One region of the Brenneria goodwinii genome, then DNA from elsewhere that is predicted to be linked to it. Evidence: predicted binding sites of a transcription regulator. Region 1 holds the regulator's gene; each other region holds the start of a gene.
The links. The regulator Fur, encoded in region 1, represses iron uptake genes when iron is present. The targets are predictions, from matches to a motif close to ATAATAATGAGAACNACTATCAA.
Positions count from the first base shown of each region.

Region 1 (7,406 bases):
TGGAACAGATAGTTGATGGACACGGCCAGGAAATGGTTCGGATTCATCAGGCCGGCAGGCGTGACGATACCGTGACGGTCGTAGTCCGGATCGTTGGCGAAAGCCAGATCGAATTTATCACGCAGCGCCAGCAACCCGGCCATGGCGGAAACCGATGAGCAGTCCATACGGATCACACCGTCGTGATCCAGCGTCATAAAGCGGAATGTCTGATCGATGGAATCGTTCACCAGCGTCAGATTCAGCTTGTAATGCTCGACAATACGCTGCCAGTAAGTAATACCGGACCCGCCCAGCGGATCGACGCCCAACGTCAAACCCGCACGCTGAATCGCCGCCATATCCACCACGTCGGACAACCCTTCAATATAAGGCTGCACCAAATCCTGCTCATGGATACGACCGCTCTTCCAGGCCTGATCCAGCGTAATACGTTTCACCTCTCGCAGTTCGTCAGCCAGCAACGCATTCGCCCGCTGTTCGATCACGCTGGTGACGTTGGTATCGGCAGGGCCGCCGTTCGGCGGATTGTATTTGATGCCGCCATCTTCAGGAGGATTGTGGGACGGCGTAATAACAATACCATCCGCCTGCGCGCCGCCTGCGCGGTTGTGAACCAGAATGGCGTTAGACACCGCCGGCGTGGGGGTAAAACCGTTGTCCTGCTGGACAATGATATCCACGCCATTTGCCGCCAGCACTTCCAGTACCGAAATAAATGCCGGTTCGGACAGCGCATGCGTATCTTTGCCGACGTAGCATGGACCGGTAATGCCCTGCTTGCTGCGTTCCTCGGCAATCGCCTGCGCTATCGCCAGGATATGCGCTTCATTAAAACTATGACGCCCCGCGCTGCCGCGATGACCCGAGGTACCAAACTTCACCGCATGCGCCGCGTTTCCGACTTCCGGACGCAGGACATAATATTGTGACGTCAACTGAGCCACATTGATTAAATCGCTTTGCCGGGCAGGCTGTCCGGCTCTTGAGTGATTAGCCATTGACGTTTCTCTCTGACGCTGTGAGTTAGATGGTTCCGCAAACTTTCTCTGTCAGTTCTACCGGGAACTGCATCGACAGCATGATGTGTTCGACCATGCTTCGTTTACGACCGGTATTGGTGTTGGTAATAACCCAGTATGGCGTACCCGGGATATGTTTGGGCTTGGTATGCGTGCCATTCTGAAGTAGCGTTTGCTGATCGCCCGCGAAATAGACCCGCGTACGGCCATGAAGCGATTCCGTCGCCTGGGCGAATTCCGGCGGCGACAGAAGATACAGCTGAGACAATACCAGCATGAAACGATTGATCGCCTTATGCTGCTCGGCATATTCATCCGATAACAGTAGCTCGCGCATTGCCCGAACCCGATCGCCCGGACGCGGGGATGAAGCGGGCGGCGTATTTGCCGCAACGTCCGCTGCTGGCGCCGCGGTGGACTGACCGGCGGTAAATTTCAGCATGCGCCGTAAAATATCCGATGCGCTTTCACCGATATGCTGCGTGTGGCTGGCGATATAACGATAAAGCTCTTCGTCGACCTCAATAGTTTTCATCTTTATCCAGTACTGTTTTATTACTCAAATCAATCGTCAAGAAGTATACAAGCGAACAACGGCTTTCGAACAGCGGCAGAACGCAGACAACGCAAAAACTCGGATTATGCCTTGCTGACGCGGTCCTCGCCGACGGGGTTAGACTTGCTTCTTCCGCGGTAACCTTGTGTTGTAAACTAATGATACCCTAAGCGCCTGTATCTCTGAATGAACTTCACCATGAAATTGAATTATCGTAGGCATGATGCGCATCAACCCAACGGCCAATTACCCATAGTCCTTATTCATGGGCTGTTTGGCAATCTGGATAATCTTGGTGTACTGGGACGGGATTTGCAAAATCAGCACGATGTATTGCAACTGGATCTGCGCAATCACGGCCTGTCGCCGCGTTCGCCGCAGATGACCTATCCGGCAATGGCGCAGGATGTTGTGGAATTACTGGACGAGTTGAATATCGAGCGGGCAATCGTGATCGGTCATTCGATGGGCGGGAAAGTGGCGATGTCGCTCAGCGCTCTTATTCCGCAGCGGCTGGCGAAGCTGGTGGTGATTGATATCGCGCCGGTCGATTATCAGACCCGTGGACATGATGATGTATTTGCCGCGTTACGGACCGTCACCGATGCCGGGATCGCCTCCCGTACGCAAGCCGCCGACCTGATGCGTCAATATTTGAAGGAAGAAGGCGTCATTCAGTTTTTGCTGAAATCTTTCCAGCAGGGTGAATGGCGGTTCAATGTCCCGGCGCTGTGGGATCAATATGAAAACATCGTTGGCTGGCAGGATATTCCCGCCTGGCAGGGACCGGTGTTGTTTATTCGCGGCGAAAACTCGCCTTATCTGGATGACGCCTACCGGGAAGCCATACTACGCCAGTTCCCCATGGCCCGCGCGTATGTGGTGAGCGGCGCGGGACATTGGGTCCATGCGGAAAAACCCGAGGCGGTCTTACGCGCGATTCATCGTTTTCTGGATGCGAGTTAACCAGGCGGCCCGGATTAACCATTGTCGCCGCCAGTACGGCTGGGGTATGATGGCGCCCGCAGTAGAGGGACGGCTGATTCAGCCACAGGCGTTGTAACCACATCATCAAAATGTCCGCGTTATAGGTTATTTAAAGGCGTGCGCATTTTGGTCCGAATACCTTGCAGTATCATTACCTATGGCAAAAGAACAAACGGATCGTACCACGCTGGATCTGTTCGCAGACGAGCGTCGGCCGGGCCGCCCAAAAACCAACCCGCTTTCACGTGATGAACAGTTAAGAATCAATAAGCGTAATCAGTTGCGACGCGACAAAGTTCGTGGTTTGCGGCGGGTAGAGTTGAAAATTAACAGCGAGGCCGTCGATATACTTAACGACCTGGCGGCGCAGCGTAATATCAGCCGTAGTGAACTTATTGAAGAAATTTTGCTGGCGCAATTGGCCGGGAAAAAATCTGACTGAAATAAGTCGGACTTCCCGGCCGCGCGGCGCCATCCCTGACGCCCTATAAATAATCAGAACTTTTCCCAATTATCATTGCTTGGCGGCAATGCCTTCTGCGCCGTTGCCGCTATCGCGGCTTTCGCAACCGTGGTGGTTTTCGCCGCCGTTACCGGCTGGGAGTGCTGCTCGGACAACTGAAACAAAGAGACGGTCTGATTCAACAGCGCCGCCTGCTCTTCCAGCGACTGCGCCGCTGTCGAAGCCTGCTCGACCAACGCCGCATTCTGCTGGGTGACGCTATCCATTTCGGCTACCGCCTGACCAACCTGGGCGATCCCTTTGCTTTGCTCTTCCGATGCGGAAGCGATCTCTCCCATGATGTCGGTCACGTTAGTCACCGCGCGCACAATTTCGTGCATGGTATTGCCGGCCTCTTCAACCAGGTGAGAACCGGTGTCGACACATCGGGCAGACTCTGAAATCAGCCCCTCGATTTCTTTGGCCGCCTGCGCGCTGCGCTGCGCCAGACTTCGCACCTCGCCAGCGACGACCGCGAAACCACGCCCTTGCTCGCCGGCACGGGCCGCTTCCACAGCGGCGTTCAAGGCCAGGATATTGGTCTGAAAAGCGATGCCGTTAATCACGGTGGTGATTTCGGAAATTTTTCTCGAACTCCCCGAAATTTCCGACATGGTTTTCACCACGTTCTCAACAATATCGCCCCCCTTCTTCGCCGTCGTCGAGGCCTGCAACGCCAGTTGGCTGGCATGGTTGGCGTTTTCGGCATTCTGTTTTACCGTTGCCGTTAATTGTTCCATGCTGGCGGCGGTCTCTTCCAGCGCGGAAGCCTGCTGCTCGGTACGCGATGACAGATCGTTGTTTCCGGCGGCAATTTCTGAGGAACCCTGATAAATGGAATCCGTGCTGTTTCTGATAGTCCGGACCGTGTTCGCCAGACTGGTTTGCATTTCACGCAACAGCGGAAATAACCTGCCGACACAGTTACGACCGAAATCGGCAATCGGCTTTCCTAACTGGCCGGAGGCAATCACGCTGAAGTGATCGCGCAAATCGTTTAATGGGCGAACCAAAAACTTCACCAGATAGCGATCGGTCAGGAACAGCATAATCAGCCCGATGACCAAACCTGACAACAAAATGTTTTGACCAATCGTCGTGATCTGCTCAAACCGCACGCCGGCGGCAACAAATTTTTCAGATGCGACCTTGTTGAAGGCCGACATCGATGCGCCGAACTGACGGCTTAATGGCGGTACCACGTCTCTGGCCTGAACCTGGTAGTCATCCAGCAAATTTGCGGAGGCTTTCTGATATAAAGGTTCAACGCCTTGAACAATCAGCGTATTCCAGTCGCGACTGGCCGCCTGCACCAGTTCCTCATCCAGCCCCGCATGATCTATGCCGTTGAATGCCGTTAAATCCGCTTTTAACGTATTAAGCGCATTCAATGCCGATGCCTGTTCTCTATCCGCCGAGACATTATCGCCGTTGCGGCGTGCATCAACGGCGCGGGCCAAACGCGTCACCATACGGAAATACTGATCGTTGGCCTGATTAACAAAATTCATGTTTTCCACCAGTAGGCTGCTGGTTTTAGACGTATTTGTCATCTCCTTGAAAGAAAATAGGGTGTATATCGACACGCCGCCCCATAGTACGCAGAAGGTGCCAAGCACCCACAACATGGCCGTTCTGATGGCAATGTTCTTTAAAAATTTCATAGTTCACTCCAAACCTGAGCACGCATAAAAAAAGGAAGGTTTTGCAGTCAATCGACCGAGGGATACCGAAAATTCGGCTAATCAGGATCTTGTCACCTCTCCCCGACGCTAACGTCCCGTCACGTTGGAACAGATACAATCACGCTTGTTAATCGACAAAGCGCGGAGAATGTTTAGCCTCGGAACTGTACTTACCGGCGCTAATTTTCTATTCTTTGAACAACCTCATAACTTTTCATAAACATAAGCTTTATTGATTCATTCGGAATGTGACTAAAGGATATAAACATGGACAGATCATGGGCGGCTCAATTCAGTAAATGGACGACGACAAAATTCATGCCGCGATTTACTTATCCTTACCGATACGAGTTTCTCATGCAGTGCGTGTCTGTTATTATTAGCCGATAAGTGGGTAAAAGACTGCTCCATATCATTAAGAATCAAGAGGTTATTCAATTCATGGCACTCATAGGAATTTTCTTTGGCAGTGACACCGGCAATACCGAGAACATTGCCAAGACCATCCAGCAACAACTGGGACCAGACGTTGCCGAAGTTCATGACATCGCCAAAAGCAGTAAAGAAGATCTTGAAGCTTTCGATATTTTGCTGTTGGGTATCCCGACCTGGTACTACGGGGAGGCCCAATGCGACTGGGATGACTTTTTCCCTACGCTGGAAGAAATAGACTTTACCGGCAAACTGGTTGCCCTGTTTGGCTGCGGCGATCAGGAAGACTATGCCGAGTACTTCTGTGACGCGATGGGCACCATCCGCGATATTATTGAACCGCGCGGGGCGACTATCGTCGGACATTGGCCGACGGAAGGATATTACTTTGAAGCCTCTAAAGGTCTGGTTGATGATAAGCACTTCGTTGGTTTGACCATCGACGAAGATCGTCAGCCCGAACTGACCAATGAGCGTGTCACCGCCTGGGTGAAACAGATCAGCGAAGAGCTGAATCTGAAAGAACTGGTCGGCTAAGACGATTTTCCGGCTCTGATAGTGTTCCTGTCAGAGCCGGATTAATAGAAAAAACCTCTCGTAAAGATTGATACATTTTTCTAACTTCTTCCTATAAGTATGTACAATACCCACATCGGTTATGTGCATTCGTTTTGGTGTACCCCACTACCAACAATGGATTGCATGGTACATCCATATTGTGTGTGGAAATAATATTGTTAACATTTCATTGTTTTCATTTTGTATGCACGGTTCTATAATTGAGACGCTATTGCATTTTTGAGCCGACCGATGTCATAGGCTAGATAGCCTCCATTGATAAGTAAGCAACAGGACTAAATCCGCATGACTGACAATAACACCGCATTAAAGAAGGCCGGCCTGAAAGTCACTCTTCCAAGACTAAAAATTCTGGAAGTATTGCAGGACCCGGAGTGCCACCACGTCAGTGCGGAAGATTTATATAAGAAACTGATTGATATGGGCGAAGAGATTGGTTTGGCGACCGTCTACCGCGTACTGAATCAGTTTGATGATGCTGGTATCGTTACCCGCCACAATTTTGAAGGCGGAAAATCAGTTTTCGAACTGACACAACAACATCATCATGACCATCTGATTTGCCTGGATTGTGGCAAAGTCATTGAGTTCCGTGATGAGTATATCGAAGCACGCCAGCGCGAAATCGCGGAAAGACACAACATCAAACTGACCAACCACAGTTTGTATCTGTATGGCCATTGTAGTGGAGGGGATTGCCGTGAAGACGAAACCCTGCACGACGCAAAAAGATAAATCTACCGCATAAAATAAAACCGCCGAGGCGGTTTTATTTTTCTTTTACCTGCACAAACCCCTACGCTTATCCTACCCAGGTGTCCCGCAAGCCCACCGTACGGTTAAATACCAGATGCTGTGGACTGGAATAAACGCGATCGGCACAGAAATAGCCTTCACGCTCAAACTGATACGCTTTTTCCGCTTCAGCCTGCGCCAGACTTGCTTCAACGAAGCCATGGGTCACTTTCAGTGATTCCGGATTGATGGTCGACAGGAAATCGTCCGCCGCCCCGGGGTTGGCAACGCCGAACAAACGATCATACAGACGGAACTCCGCCGGCAGGCCGTGCGTCACGGACACCCAGTGAATAACGCCTTTTACTTTACGGCCATCGGCCGGATCTTTACTTAAAGTATCCGGATCATAGCTACAGTAGATGGTTGTGATATTGTCCTGATCGTCTTTATCAATATGTTCCGCCTTAATCACATAGGCATTACGCAGACGAACTTCCTTACCCAACACCAGACGCTTGTATTGCTTATTGGCCGACTCACGAAAATCAGCGCGATCGATATAAACTTCACGGCTGAACGCCACCTGACGCGTGCCCATTTCCGGTTTATTCGGATGGTTTGGCATCGTAACCCACTCTTCATGACCTAAAGGAAGGTTTTCAATTACCAGTTTTACCGGATCGAGCACCGCCATGGCGCGCGGCGCATTTTCATTCAGATCGTCGCGTACGCAGGACTCCAGCGCCGCCATTTCAACGTTGTTATCCTGCTTGGTTACCCCGATGCGGTAACAAAACTCACGGATAGACGCGGCGCTGTAGCCACGGCGGCGCAAGCCGGAAATCGTCGGCATACGCGGATCGTCCCAACCTTCAACAATTTTTTCCGTCACCAGCAGGTTCAGC
Region 1 covers NZ_CP014137.1:2,742,302-2,749,707, forward strand. The annotation lists gene pgm (phosphoglucomutase (alpha-D-glucose-1,6-bisphosphate-dependent)) at 1-1,001, opposite strand, end outside; gene seqA (replication initiation negative regulator SeqA) at 1,027-1,557, opposite strand; gene ybfF (esterase) at 1,777-2,544, shown strand; gene ybfE (LexA regulated protein) at 2,723-3,007, shown strand; gene ACN28R_RS12275 (methyl-accepting chemotaxis protein) at 3,061-4,731, opposite strand; gene fldA (flavodoxin FldA) at 5,194-5,721, shown strand; gene fur (ferric iron uptake transcriptional regulator) at 6,049-6,498, shown strand; gene glnS (glutamine--tRNA ligase) at 6,566-7,406, opposite strand, start outside.

Region 2 (7,406 bases), 670 kb from region 1:
GTTGGCCGCGCCAGGAATATTCGTTCGTAGAGGATAAATATTTGCTATTTTGACAAACTACCCAAAGGGGTATCGAACGTATACCCTTGCGTAAGGCGACGTCAGAGAGTGCGAACGGCGCCGATAAATAGCAGCTAGGGAGAAAAAAATAACTTATGCGCGGGCAGATGATTCGGCTATTCGGGCAATTCCGTTCCATGCCGCAGAACGGAGATTGGCAAACGGCTATCGCGAGCGGGATCTATCGCGGCAAGCGTCTGGATCAACCGGAGATGGCGTTGGCTGACGTCGCGGGATTGATCGTCACAGTATCGGGATTGAAGCCATGAAGCTGGAACTCTCCGTGTCCGAAGCTCGTCGCATCGCGCTTACCGCCCAGGGTTTTAACGCCTTATCACGCGAAGGGAATATCAGCGCCGCGCAATTGCGCAAGTCGATCGACCGGCTTGGCCTGCTGCAAATCGACAGCGTGAATGTCCTTGTTCGCGCTCAATATCTCCCGCTTTTCTCGCGTCTGGGGTCATACGAACCAGCCGCCCTCGATGCGCTGGTTGCGACTAGGCCTAAGCGCTTTTTCGAATATTGGGGACACGAAGCGTCGCTGCTGCCTATCGACTGTCAACCTCTTCTGCGTTGGCGTATGGCGCGCGCGCGGCGCGGTAAGGACGTTTGGCGCCCGCTCGCAGCTTATGCCGGTGAGAAGCGGCCCGAGGCTGATGCCTTGCTCGATCGCATCAGGGCCGAGGGACCGCTGGCCGCCTCTGACGTGGCGGGCCGCCGCGCATCGAAAGGAATGTGGGTATGGAGCGACGCGAAGCACGCGCTTGAATGGTTGTTTTGGTCGGGGCTGGTTGTCGCGACACACCGTAAGGGTAACTTTGAGCGGGTGTATAATCTGCCCGAACGCGTGCTGCCTCGGGCGATCCTGGATCTGCCCACGCCCTCCGGCATCGACGCGCGGCGGAGGCTTCTTGCGCGTTCGGCTCAGGCGTTGGGGATCGCGACAGCGGACGATCTGCGCGACTATTACCGCATTCCCGCCGCGGACGCGCGACTGCCGATCGAACATTTGGTGGAGGAGGGCGCCATTATCCCCGTACGCGTGCGCGGCTGGCGGCAGCAGGCTTATTTACATAAGGACGCGCGCGCCGGGCGTAAGCTCGAAGGCGCGGCGCTGCTGTCGCCGTTTGATCCGCTCATCTGGCATCGTCCGCGAACGGAAAGATTATTCGGATTTCGCTACCGGCTCGAAATCTACACGCCCGCCCACAAGCGCGAGCATGGTTACTACGTTCTGCCTTTTCTGCTGGATGGCGCGCTTGTCGCGCGGGTGGATTTAAAGGCGGATCGCAAAGCGGGCGTGCTGATCGTCCAGAATGCGCACGTCGAACCGGGCGCGCCGTCATGCACGCTCGAACGGCTGCAGGAGGAACTGCGCCTGATGGCGTCATGGCTCGGGTTGCCGAACCTGGCGATTGCGCCGATCGAGACCATGGTCATCCCTTCATAAGGGGGCGTGGCGGGCTTACATAGGTAAGAAGATCGGTAAAGTCCAACGCCAAAATAAGACGAGGAGATAATTAATTCGCATGATGCGCGATTGCCGCAAACCGATGCCGTAATGCAGGGATGAGATTTAATGGATGTTGTTTTATGGGACTAAAATGAGGGTAATGGGGTTTCGCTACTGATGCAAGTTACGTATCTTTGTCTATTAAGCAATCCATATTGCTGCTGAAACAGAAAAAATAGCTATTGGAGTTCTGAATGATACGCCACATTTTATTGATAACTTTTACCGCGCAAGCCTCCGCCGCAGAAATCGAGCAGGTGAAAACGGCATTTCTGCAAATGCCTGAAAATATTGAGGGCGTGCAGGCGGTTGAGTGGGGATATAACGATAGTCCGGAAGGAAAAAATGCCGGTTTTACCCACTGCGTGATGATGACATTTCGCGACGAACAGGCGCGCCAGCGCTATTTACCGCATCCAAAGCACGATGAACTGAAAGCCATTTTCCGGCCGGTGCTAAGCGATATCATTGTGCTGGATTACCCGGTACTGTCGGATAATAGTCGCGTGCAAGGGTAGTAGTTTGGCAGGGGACAAGTGTCGGCGCTGAAAAGAGGCTTACTCATTTCCTGTTTTTGCATATAGTTGGTTTATTAATCTTTTATTCGAAATACTTATGGCGCTTGCCAGATAGCCAGTGCGGCTATTGTTCCTCTGATATTGAGGCCGGACAATAGTTATCTTGATTCACCCTATCGGAGACATTGTTACGATGGCGCGTTCTTCCGCTTGGTCATTTCCCTTATTTTCCTGGCTAACGCTGATATTGCCGCCTCTGTTTTGGGCCGGCAATTTTGTTGTCGGCCGAGCGGTGCGCCACGATCTGACGCCGATGACGCTCTCTTTCTGGCGTTGGGTGATCGCGCTGATCTGTCTGTTGCCGTTTGCATTTTGGGCGATGCGGCGTGACTGGCGGCGCTATTGGGAACTCCGTTGGCAGGTGCTGAGAGTGTCGGTGGTCGGGGTGGCTGCGTTCAACACTCTGATCTATGTGGGGCTGCGTACCACCACGGCCAACAATGCGTTGTTGCTCAATTCGCTGATCCCGCTGTTGATCGTCATGCTGGGAGCCTGCTTCTATCACCAACGGTTGAGGATGAGTCAGTACATAGGCTTAATCCTGTCATTTGCCGGTGTGCTGACTTTGGTTATGCATGGAAACTGGTCGCAGTGGCAGACGCTGGTTTTCGTTCCCGGCGACGCCATCGTGTTATCGGCCATGGTTTGCTGGGCACTTTATACGCTATGGTTGCGTCAATTGCCGGGCGATCTTGACCGGATAGGATTGATGGGCGTACAGATCGTGCTGGCGCTGGTTATGCTGCTGCCGTTTTATGTCGCTGAATATCGTTCCGGCCTGCGGGCAACCTGGGGCATCATGTCGTTTTCCGCATTGCTGTATGTCGGGATATTTCCTTCGGTCATCGCCTATCTGCTTTATACCCAGGCTATTAGTCGCTTTGGACCGGCGCGGGCGGGCTTGACCATTCACCTTATTCCGGTTTTTGGCGTGGTGTTGGCGGCATTGTTCCTTGGGGAACGGCTACATGCCTATCATGCCGCCGGTATTACCGCTATCGTTGCGGGTCTGATTTGCTCGAATATGAAGAGTAATCAAGAGAAAAGCGATTTCCCTTCAAAGGTAAAAGTTCAATCGAAAAAGTAACAATTTAACCACGTTGTATATGGCTGCGGGGATATCTCAACGGTATCCCTGACGATGGCCCTCCACGTTGTTGTCTGTGATGTCTGCCGGTGCCCACTGATTCTTATTGTATATAACTATTTGTTTATAAAATATTTTTTATAATATTGTCGCTAATTCGTCGTCATTCCCCCGTATATCCCGCCCTAACGAAATTCTTACATTGTGGAGAAAATGTGAGGTTTTTTGCGGCGTATATACAATGATAATCATTCTTATTATCATAATTTTTCTTGCAATCATGTGCATAGATGGGGATAAACTTAATGAGTGTAACAAGTGCTTACATCAAACGACCATTGGCCGTACTTTTAGCAGGGATTTTGGGCAGCCATGCTTACGCGGCGGAAGAGACGCAAGAAGACGTTATGGTTGTTCAGGCGACGGCCGAAGAAGCGTTAAAACAGCAGCCCGGCGTTTCCATCATCACCAAAGAAGATATTGAAAAAGAGCCACCGGTTAACGACCTGTCGGATATTATCCGCAAGATGCCCGGCGTCAACCTGACCGGCAACAGCGCCTCCGGCAGCCGGGGCAATAACCGCCAGATCGATATCCGCGGTATGGGGCCGGAGAATACCTTGATTCTGATCGACGGCAAGCCGGTCACTTCGCGCAACGCCGTGCGTTATAGCTGGCGAGGGGAAAGGGATACCCGCGGCGATACCAACTGGGTGCCGGTGGAAATGGTCGAGCGCATTGAAGTGCTGCGCGGTCCGGCCGCTGCTCGCTATGGCTCCGGCGCCGCGGGCGGCGTGGTGAATATTATTACCAAACGCCCCACCAACGACTGGCACGGCTCATTCTCTCTCTATACCAACCAGCCGGAAGACGATAAAGAAGGCGCCACCAAACGGGCCAACTTCAGCCTCAATGGCCCACTGATCGACGACGTGCTGACCATGCGTCTGTACGGCAATATCAACAAAACCGACGCCGACGCCTTTGATATCAACACCCAGGAGAACGGCTCTTATGCCGCCGGGCGCGAAGGGGTGCGCAATAAAGATATCAATACGTTGCTGTCGTGGAAAATTAATCCGCAGCAGATGTTGGATTTCGAATATGGCTACAGCCGCCAGGGCAATATCTACTCTGGGGATACGCAGTACAGCAACGCTAATCTCAGCACGCTGGTGCCGACGCTGTATGGTGCGGAAACCAACCGTATGTATCGCCAGAACTACGGCATTACTCATAACGGCATCTGGGACTGGGGTCAGTCGCGTCTGGGGTTATACTATGAGAAAACCAATAATACGCGTTTGAAAGAAGGTTCTACCGGACGCGTTGAGGGGATGATCAACAGTAACGAGTACGCCACCAGCCGGCTGGAAAACTATAAGGCCAACGGCGAGCTGAATATACCGTTCCACTTGGGCGTGGAGCAGACCGCCACTCTGGGCGCGGAATGGAACCGTGAGCAGTTGAATGACCCGGCGTCAATGACCGCGACCAGTGTGCCCACCGTTGACGTTGGTGATGTGTCGGGCGATCCGTCCAAACGCAGCACGAAAAACAGCGCGGAACTCAGCGCGCTCTATTTTGAGGATAATATCGAGGCTGCTCCCGGCACCAATATCATTCCAGGACTTCGTTTCGATTATCACAGCAAATTCGGCGCCAACTGGAGTCCCAGCCTGAATGCCTCTCAGGAACTGGGCGAATATTTCAAGCTGAAAGCGGGCATCGCCCGGGTGTTCAAAGCGCCTAACCTGTATCAATCCAGCATGGGATATCTGCTGCGTACCAATGGTAACGGCTGCCCTTCGAATATTTTAAACGGCGCCTGCTATCTGCTTGGCAACGACGATCTAGATCCGGAAGTCAGCGTCAATAAGGAAATCGGTCTGTCATTCAGCAACAACGGCTACGATGCCGGCATTACCTATTTCCGTAATGATTACAAGAATAAAATTGTTGCCGGTACGGAAATTATCGGCACGGTGAGCAGTGATAATAACGCTAACATTCTGCAATGGGAAAACGGCGGAAAAGCGCTGGTGGAAGGGCTGGAAGCCAATCTGACGGTGCCGCTGGTGCGTGATACGCTGGACTGGCGCACCAATGCCACTTATATGATCACCTCCGAGTTTAAGGATACGGGTAATCCGCTGTCCGTGATTCCCAAATACACCATCAATACCATGCTGGATTGGCAGGTTACTGAAAAACTGTCCACCAATGTGGCCTGGACCATGTACGGTCGTCAGAAACCGCGCGAATATCCAGACATTCGTAATGAGAACGGTAGCCTGTCTACCAATGTAATCGGCGCTTATTCCGTGGTAGGCGTTGGGCTGAACTATGACGTGATTAAAAACGTGCGCATCAATGCAGGCATCAGCAACCTGCTCGACAAGCGCGTCTATCGCGAAAATGAAGGGGCATCGACCTATAACGAGCCAGGAAGAGCTTATTATGCCGGCGTAACCTACAACTTCTAATCTTTTTGTTGTAATCCCTATGCCCGGAGTTATCCGGGCATAGTCGATCATCTCAACGAGTCCAGAAACGGCTCTTATTGAAAATCACGCCAGATAGCGATTGAACCAGGTGATGGTACGAGCCCAAGCCAGATCGGCGGCGGCTTTATCATAGCGTGGCGTCGAATCATTATGGAAACCGTGATTCACACCCGGATAAATGTGGGCTTCATAAGTTTTGCCTGCCGCTTTCAGCGCTTCTTCATAGGCCGGCCAGCCTTCATTGATACGGGTATCCAATTCTGCGTAGTGGATCAGCAGCGGGGCTTTGATTTTGGGTACGTCTTCCGCATTAGCCTGGCGTCCATAGAAAGGCACTGCCGCCGCCAGTTCGGGAAACGCGACCGCCGCCGCATTTGATACGCCGCCGCCATAACAGAAGCCGGTGATGCCCACTTTGCCGGTGGTAGCCGGGTGATGCATCAGGAAGTCGATCGCGGCGAAAAAGTCATTCATCAGCTTGGTGGGATCGACCTGCTGTTGCAGCTCGCGTCCTTTATCATCATTACCGGGATAACCGCCTACCGAACTCAACCCATCGGGCGCCAGGGCAATGAAGCCGGCTTTCGCCACCCGGCGAGCCACGTCTTCTATATAGGGATTCAATCCGCGATTCTCATGCACCACCACAACCGCTGGAATCTTGCCGGTTACCCCGGCCGGACGCACAAAATATCCACGTACTTCGCCGTGACCGGAAGGCGAGGGATAATTGATATATTCGGGGATGATGGAGGGATCGGTGAATTCAACCTGTTGCGCCAGCGCGTAATTAGGGCTCATCAAACTTAGCAGCGTCATGCCGGTCATTCCGCCGATGGCAAACTTCGCCGCCATGGAGACAAATTCGCGTTTGGTGATCTTGCCGTGTGCATAGTAATCGTACAGCTCAAGCAATTCTGGCGAAAAATCTTTCGCGGTCATTCGTGTCATAACCGACCCTCCATACTTGAGTTAATAAGAGGTTAATGATAGGTAATATATAAGTGATGCAGCTTAGAAAGATAGCACGGGTTATTGGTATCGGCTAGAGAAGGGCGGCTTAGGTTCTCCACGATCGGCATGATTTTACAATGAATTACATTCGCGTATTTCAGCGGGCGGAAAAGGTTGCCGTTATTCCTCTTCCCGTTCGTCGTTGAGTTATTCCAGTACGCTATAAGCTACCGGGCAAAACAGTGCGTTGATGCTTTTATCTCGCCCAATAGAGGTGGCGCCCCATACCCGCCTGCTGCCGATTTAATAGCATCCGCATCCCCGCGCGAACCGGCTTGTTTTATTCTGTTTGCGGTAATGCTCAGGCCACTTCGCGCAGGGTCATCTTATCTAACTGTAGGCCAATCGTGCGACCGGCGGAGTAAAGGTCGTCTACGGAACGGTTTAAGACATCCACAAAAAGTTCAATCTCCTGCACGCTGACGCGATAGCGAATGACGTTTCCCAACAGGCTGTGGCTGAGGATTGTTGCGGCCACGCCCTGTTCCGGCGGGCAGAAAACGATGGATTCCGGGCGGATGGCGACCTGACTGCGGCAGTGCCGGCCCGTCAACCGGGTGGCTTCTTCGGCCGTCAGCAGGTTGTAGTTGCCGATAAAACCCGCCGCAAACAGATCCGCCGGTTGCGTATACAGCGATACGGCATTG
Region 2 covers NZ_CP014137.1:3,417,045-3,424,450, reverse strand. The annotation lists gene ACN28R_RS15165 (hypothetical protein) at 168-329, shown strand; gene ACN28R_RS15160 (winged helix-turn-helix domain-containing protein) at 326-1,510, shown strand; gene ACN28R_RS15155 (Dabb family protein) at 1,768-2,091, shown strand; gene ACN28R_RS15150 (DMT family transporter) at 2,285-3,238, shown strand; gene ACN28R_RS15145 (TonB-dependent siderophore receptor) at 3,544-5,724, shown strand; gene yghX (YghX family hydrolase) at 5,809-6,696, opposite strand; gene ACN28R_RS15135 (ABC transporter ATP-binding protein) at 7,061-7,406, opposite strand, start outside.
Region 2: ACN28R_RS15145 (TonB-dependent siderophore receptor) is a predicted target of Fur. The motif match lies at 3,480-3,502, and genes of this name have one in related genera.

Region 3 (7,406 bases), 1.0 Mb from region 1:
ACCCGTTTGCGTCTGGTGCTTAACGACGATAGCCTGGCCGATAAAAAAGCAATTGAAAATGTCGAAGGGGTCAAAGGCTGCTTTCACAATGCAGGACAGATTCAGATCATTTTCGGCACCGGGTTGGTCAACAAGGTTTACGCCGAATTCATCAAAGTCGTCGGTATCAGTGAGTCCAGTAAGTCTGAAGCCGCCACGCTGGCCGCACAGAAACTAAACCCGCTGCAACGCCTGGCCCGGCTGCTGTCGAATATCTTCGTTCCCATCATTCCGGCGATTGTGGCGTCCGGTCTGTTGATGGGAGTGCTCGGGTTAATTAAAACCAATGGCTGGGCTGACGCCAATAGCGCAATCTTCATTATGCTGGACATGTTCAGCTCCGCCGCCTTTATCATTCTGCCTATTCTTATCGGTTTCACCGCCGCGCGGGAATTTGGCGGTAATCCCTACCTTGGCGCGACGCTGGGCGGCATTCTCACCCACCCTGCGCTCACCAACGCCTGGGGGGTGGCCGGCGGCTTCCAGACCATGAGTCTGTTCGGTCTGGACATTGCCATGATCGGCTATCAGGGCACGGTATTTCCGGTGCTGCTGGCGGTCTGGTTTATGAGCATGGTGGAGAAACACCTGCGCAAAGTGGTGCCCGATGCGTTGGATATCATCATCACCCCATTCCTGACCGTGGTCATTTCCGGCTTTATCGCCTTCCTGATCATCGGCCCGGCCGGCCGTATGCTGGGCGACGGCATCTCTTTCGTACTGAGCACATTGATTACGCACGCAGGATGGCTGGCCGGGCTGCTGTTCGGCGGACTCTATTCCGCGATTGTCATCACCGGCGTTCACCATAGCTTTCACGCCATTGAGGCCGGACTATTGGGTAACCCGAACATCGGCGTCAACTTCCTGCTGCCCATATGGGCAATGGCCAACGTCGCTCAGGGCGGCGCCTGTCTGGCGGTTTATTTCAAAACCAAAGACGCGAAGATTAAAGCCATCGTCATCCCATCATCATTCTCTGCTCTGCTGGGGATCACCGAAGCGGCCATCTTTGGTATCAACCTGCGTTTTGTAAAACCTTTCCTGGCGGCGCTGACGGGCGGGGCTTTTGGCGGCGCATGGGTGGTATTCAACCATGTCAATATGACCGCAGTCGGGTTGACCGGTATACCGGGGCTGGCGATCGTTCAGTCCGGCTCGATGCTTAGTTATCTGATTGGTATGGTCATCGCCTTTGGCGCGGCATTTACCCTTTCATTACTGATGAAATATAAAACGGATAGCGAATAATGAAGGAAATCCACTTATTAAAACGTATGGCCCGCGCCCTGATGTCTAACCAGACGCGTATCGGTGACGATCCTTATCGCCCGCATTGGCACCTTTCACCGAACGTGGGGCTACTCAACGATCCGAACGGGTTTATTCATCATAACGGGCGTTACCATCTGTTTTATCAGTGGAATCCTTTAGCCTGTGCCCACGGAGCAAAATTCTGGGGGCACTGGAGTTCGACAAATCTGGTGCACTGGCGGCATGAGCCCGTCGCGCTGGCGCCCAGTGAAAGCTACGAAACACATGGATGTTACTCCGGTTCCGCCGTGGTTGATAACGGCGCGATCACCCTGATTTATACCGGTAATGTGAAATATAGCGACGGCTCGCGTACGGCATTCCAGTGCCTGGCCAGAGAAAACGCCGACGGCGAGTATGACAAGCTGGGGCCGGTGCTGGATCTGCCCGACGGTTATACCGGGCATGTCCGCGATCCCAAAGTATGGAAACATGGGGCGCACTGGTACATGGTTCTGGGCGCACAGGACAAGCAGAAACAGGGTAAAGTCCTGTTGTATCGTTCTGGCGATCTCCTCCACTGGGATAAAATCTCTGAGATTGCCGGTTCCCGACTGGGCGGGCTGGATGACTTTGGTTACATGTGGGAGTGTCCGGATTTATTCAGGCTGAACGAACAGGATATTTTGATTTGCTGCCCGCAGGGTATCCCTGCGCAAGAGGAGCGCTATCTAAACACCTTTCAGGCGGGCTATTTCATTGGCCAGTTGGATTATCAAAACGGCGTTTACCAGCATCATGGATTCAGCGAACTGGATCTTGGCTTTGAATTTTATGCTCCGCAAACCACAAACAGCGAGGACGGACGGCGTTTGATGTTTGGCTGGATGGCCATTCCTGATGAGAATGAGTTTTTTGAACCCACGATCGCCCATGGGTGGATCCATACCATGACCTGCCCGCGGGAACTGACGTTGCGCGAAGGCAAACTCTACCAACACCCCGCTCGAGAATTGCAACAATTGCGCACGCAACATTATGCATGGCAGGGCGTCGCCAGCTATGCGCCGCAATTACCCGTCAGTAGCGCCGAGGTCGCCTTAACTTCTCAGGGAGAGTTCCAGCTTGATATCTCTTCCGTTCTGGTGCTTTGCTGGGATGGCGAACGTCTGATCCTGAGCCGACGTAACCGGCGCACCGGCGAACCGGAACATCGCTACTGGCGCGGAGAATTACGCCAACTGCACATCTTGTTCGATCGGTCGAGCGTCGAGATTTTTATCAATGATGGCGCGGCAGTGATGTCCGCCAGCTGTTTTCATGACGGCGAGGCAACGCTCTCATTCAGCGGTCCGGGGCGATTAACATTGCAGCACTGGCTGTTAGCGCCATGCATGATAGAATGACATCCCTTTTCTCTAACGGCAGAAAGCTCAAGCGGTGAAACAAACTAAACGCGTAACAATCAGCGATATCGCCATGCTCGCAGGCGTCTCAAAATCCACGGCCAGCGTGGTGCTTAACGGTCGCAGTAAAGAATTTCGCGTTTCCGATGTCACCCGCGATCGCATTCTGTCCATCGCCCACGAACAGCGCTATCAGCCCAGTATTCACGCGCGTTCACTACGTTCGTCCCGCAGTAATACGCTGGGCCTGGTCGTACCTGAAATGACCAACTATGGTTTTGCCGTTATCTCGCGCGATCTGGAAATGCTGTGCCGTGAAGCGGGGTTGCAGCTTCTTATCGCCTGTACGGATGAGAATCCCGGTCAGGAGATGATGGCGGTCAACAGTTTGGTGCAGCGTCAGGTTGACGGGATCATTGTCGCGTCCAGCATGCTCAACGACATCGAATATCAGAAAATCAATCAGCAATTGCCCGTCGTGCAATTTGACCGGGTGATCGGTGAATCTGAATTACCGCTGGTAATAACCGAATCGGTCGAATCGACCGCCGAACTGGTCGAACGCGTCGCTCGCCGGCACAGTGACGAATTCTATTTTATTGGCGGCCAATCGCGTATTTCCCCTACCCGCGATCGTCTGGCCGGTTTCCAGTTAGGATTACAGCGAGCGGGTATCGAGTGTCGTCCTGAATGGATCATTCATGGTAATTATCATCCCAGCTCAGGCTATGAAATGTTCGCTCAGCTCTGCGCCGAGTTAGGGCGTCCGCCCAAAGCGCTCTTTACCGCTGCCTGCGGTCTGTTGGAAGGGGTGTTACGCTATTTGAGCCAGCACAACCTGATGGAGAGCGATATCCATCTGTGCAGCTTTGACGATCACTACCTGTTTGATTGTTTACCGTTGAAGATTGACACCATCGCACAGGATAGTGAACGTCTGGCGGGGAACAGTTTTGACATGATTACGACGTTGATCGAAGAGCGCCCGCTGGAGCAGGATAAGCGTTATCTCCCGCCGGTACACATCCACTGGCGGCACCCTGAATCACGCTAATGGCGGAAGTCGCTCGGGCTTCCTATGCGTTGCGAGCGACGTTCAGATCTACGTATTGCCGACCAAACCCTAACAAACGAAGCCGTTATTCCCGCCAAAGGGGAATAACGGCCAAAGAGCACATCATCATTGAGTCTGTTTATTTAGCCGCTGACTCGGCGCCAACCAGACCGACTTTGAGATATCCGGCTTTGCGCAGCGCATCCATCACTCTCATCATGGTTTCATAGTCCACGCTTTTATCCGCCTGGAAGAAGATGGTGGTTTCTTTATCGCCGCTGGTTGTCGCATCCAATGCCTGGGCCAGCGACTGCTCACTCACCACATCATCGCCGACATACAGTTGTTTATCGGCTTTTACCGTCAGATAGACCGGCTTTTCAGGGCGTGGCTGGGGAGCAGCGGATGAGGCCGGCAGATCAACACGGATATCAACCGTGGCCAGCGGCGCGGCGACCATAAAAATGATCAACAACACCAACATGACGTCAATAAACGGCGTCACGTTAATGTCGTGCATTTCGCCATCTTCACCAACATCATCATTCAAATGCATAGCCATAACTTATCCCACCCGCAATTTCTGCGCCGATGACGTATTTCTTTCATTGTTGCTGGCGGCGACATCCAGGTCGCGGCTCAACAGCAGCAATATCTGCGCGGCGACATCGCCAACCAGAGCTTTATATCCGGCAATCCAGCGGGCAAATACGTTATAAATCACCACGGCGGGGATTGCCGCGACCAGACCAATCGCGGTCGCCAGCAATGCTTCGGCAATGCCTGGCGCGACAACGGCCAGATTAGTGGTCTGCGTTTGCGCGATGCCGATAAAGCTATTCATGATGCCCCATACGGTACCGAATAAGCCGATGAACGGCGCAACCGCCCCTACCGTCGCCAGATACCCATTACCGCGTCCCATTAAGCGGCTGGTCGCGGCGACGCGGCGTTCCAGACGAAACGCCGTACGCTCTTTAATTCCGTCATCATTATCTGAAAGGGCGGACAGCGATAATTCATTCTGTGCATCAGCCAACAGCTGTTGCGCCACGCTGCCCGTCTTAAATGTGCTGGCCGAATCCGCGGCGTCATCCAGATTTTTTGCCTGTTCCAGCAACTGATATTCACGGCGCAGACGGCGCTTGGCGCCCGACAACTCGACGCTTTTACTAAAGAAAATCGCCCAAGTGATAATCGAAGCCAACAGCAGGCCGATCATGACGGCTTTCACCACGATATCCGCGTGCTGGTACATGCCCCAGAAAGAGAGATCCGTTCTCATCAGATTATCCATACCTGGCGCCGCATTGGGTGGTAAAGAAAGCGACGATCCAGGAGCCAATACATCCTGCGCGACCGGCATTGGCGCGGCGGTAGCAGAATCAGCATTAGGGGCTGGGGAATCAGGAGCAGTCGATGTTGCAGGAGCAGAGGAATTAGGGGCCGCCGATGTCGGCGTTGCGGCATCACTGGTATTTTCACTGGATAAAGGCGTTGTTGCGGGCGCAGCCAGCGCATTTCCACTTAGACCCGCCGTCACAAGCAGGATAACCAGCACCCTACGGGAAAATACGCTAAATGCGCCACATTTTTTTTGGGTAATGTTACTGACAGCCGTCTTCACGCTGTGCCTCCACCGTTAAACCATCACAATGACACAATAAATCAGCCTGAAATGATACCAAACCCTGAATTAATTGATAGTCGTTCTCATTATTATTTATGCTCGCCGGGCCTTTCCCTGCGGTATCGCATGATCTGCAACAACATTTGTATCAGAACGCAATTAACAAAAGGTATAAGAGGCCGTCAGATAGAGGACATGAAGGAATAAAAGCTTATATTTCACCAGGCAATAACCCCATTATTCATAGGTTTATACACTAAATAATTCGAGTTGCAGAAAGGCGGCGACGCAGCGACACATTCGTCGGGAACGCATCTGACCCGCTAACGGTTGGCCCATAAATGGGCCGAGTAACAAAGCCAATGCATATGCCGCTCGAAGTATGACGAATCGCCGTATTCCGCTAGCGATGCCGTCAAGAGAGTATTCCCACTACAGTTTTCCGTTATGTGATCAACATTAAGTTATCACACCATTTCCAGAAATATTCGCTAAAGTGATCTGACAGCATCAGAAAGGCGATGATAGATTAAGATAAATAAAAACAAACTCTTATAATTTATTTTCCCCTTACAGTTTGAAATTAGATAAATAAAACAGCATTTCACATCATGTATGGCTTTTGTGATATGAGTCATTTTTAAAAGTTGTATAATAGGTTAGCTTATCCCTGAGAATTAAGAGGGACTTCAGCAAAGGATAATAGCCGATAACGGCAATCCCTCTCGTCTTTCGCTATTAGCTACTCGTCTTTCCGGTTCTAATTTTAATAAAAATAATTAGTTACACCATTAAATACCACTCTACCCATCACTTCTGGAGATAACTCAATGAAGCTGTCAAAAATATTGATCAGCCTTTTTCTGGGTTCTGCCTCACTATTATTTACGAGCCAGACAATACAAGCTCAACAGATAAAAGCCTCAGACGTTCACCCTGAAGGTTACCCCAATGTCGTTGCCGTACAAAAAATGGGGGAAAAACTGAAAGCCGCCACGAATGGAAGACTGGAAATAAAAACGTTTCCCGGCGGAGTGCTCGGCGATGAGAAACAGATGATAGAGCAGGCGCAGCTGGGCGCCATTGATATGATCCGTGTCTCTATGACCCCGGTTGCGGCAATATTGCCAGAGATAGAGGTATTCACACTGCCCTATATTTTCCGCGATGAAGATCATATGCACAAGGTGCTTGACGGCCAAATCGGCGAGGAGATCGGGCACAAAATTACCAATAACAGTAAGTCGAGATTAGTTTTCCTGGGGTGGATGGATGCAGGCACCCGTAACCTGATTACCAAAGAGCCAGTAGTAAAACCGGAAGATCTCAAAGGAATGAAAATCCGCGTACAAGCCAGCCAGGTTGCTCTGGCAACATTAAAAGCCATGGGCGCCAACGCCATCGCCATGGGAACCAGTGAAGTCTTCAGCGGAATGCAAACCGGCGTAATTGACGGTACGGAGAACAACCCGCCGACCTATATTGCGCATAACTATATGCCGGTCGCCAAAAACTTTACCTGGAGCCGCCACTTTATCATTCCGGAGCTGTTTCTTTATTCAAAAACCAAATGGGATAAACTTTCTAAAGAAGATCAAAATATTATTTTAACACTGGCTAAAGAAGCGCAGCGGGAACAGCGCATACTGTGGCAGGAGTATACTCAACAATCCCTGGATAAAATGAAAGCCGGCGGCGTTCAGTTCCATGAAATAGACAATGACTATTATTTCAAAGCAACGCAATCTGTACGCAATCAGTTCGGAGCCAAATATCAGGATCTGATTCAATCCATTGCCGACGTTAAATAACACGGTGATTACGCAGGTAAATAATAAGAATTATTTACCCGTTATTACCGATGGTAAACAGGTGAAAATATGGCCCGCAAGTATATCTCCATCATGGATATTCTCTATCTTATTGCCATGTGGGTTTCTGGCCTGGCGTTATTATTAATGACGCTGCTTATTCCCGTAGGCATTTTCGCACGTTATGTGCTTAATGCCGCGTTATCCTGGCC
Region 3 covers NZ_CP014137.1:3,739,284-3,746,689, forward strand. The annotation lists gene ACN28R_RS16590 (sucrose-specific PTS transporter subunit IIBC) at 1-1,290, shown strand, start outside; gene ACN28R_RS16595 (glycoside hydrolase family 32 protein) at 1,290-2,699, shown strand; gene ACN28R_RS16600 (substrate-binding domain-containing protein) at 2,734-3,753, shown strand; gene exbD (TonB system transport protein ExbD) at 3,893-4,315, opposite strand; gene exbB (tol-pal system-associated acyl-CoA thioesterase) at 4,319-5,380, opposite strand; gene ACN28R_RS16615 (TRAP transporter substrate-binding protein) at 6,214-7,194, shown strand; gene ACN28R_RS16620 (TRAP transporter small permease) at 7,264-7,406, shown strand, end outside.
Region 3: exbB (tol-pal system-associated acyl-CoA thioesterase) is a predicted target of Fur. The motif match lies at 5,454-5,476, and genes of this name have one in related genera.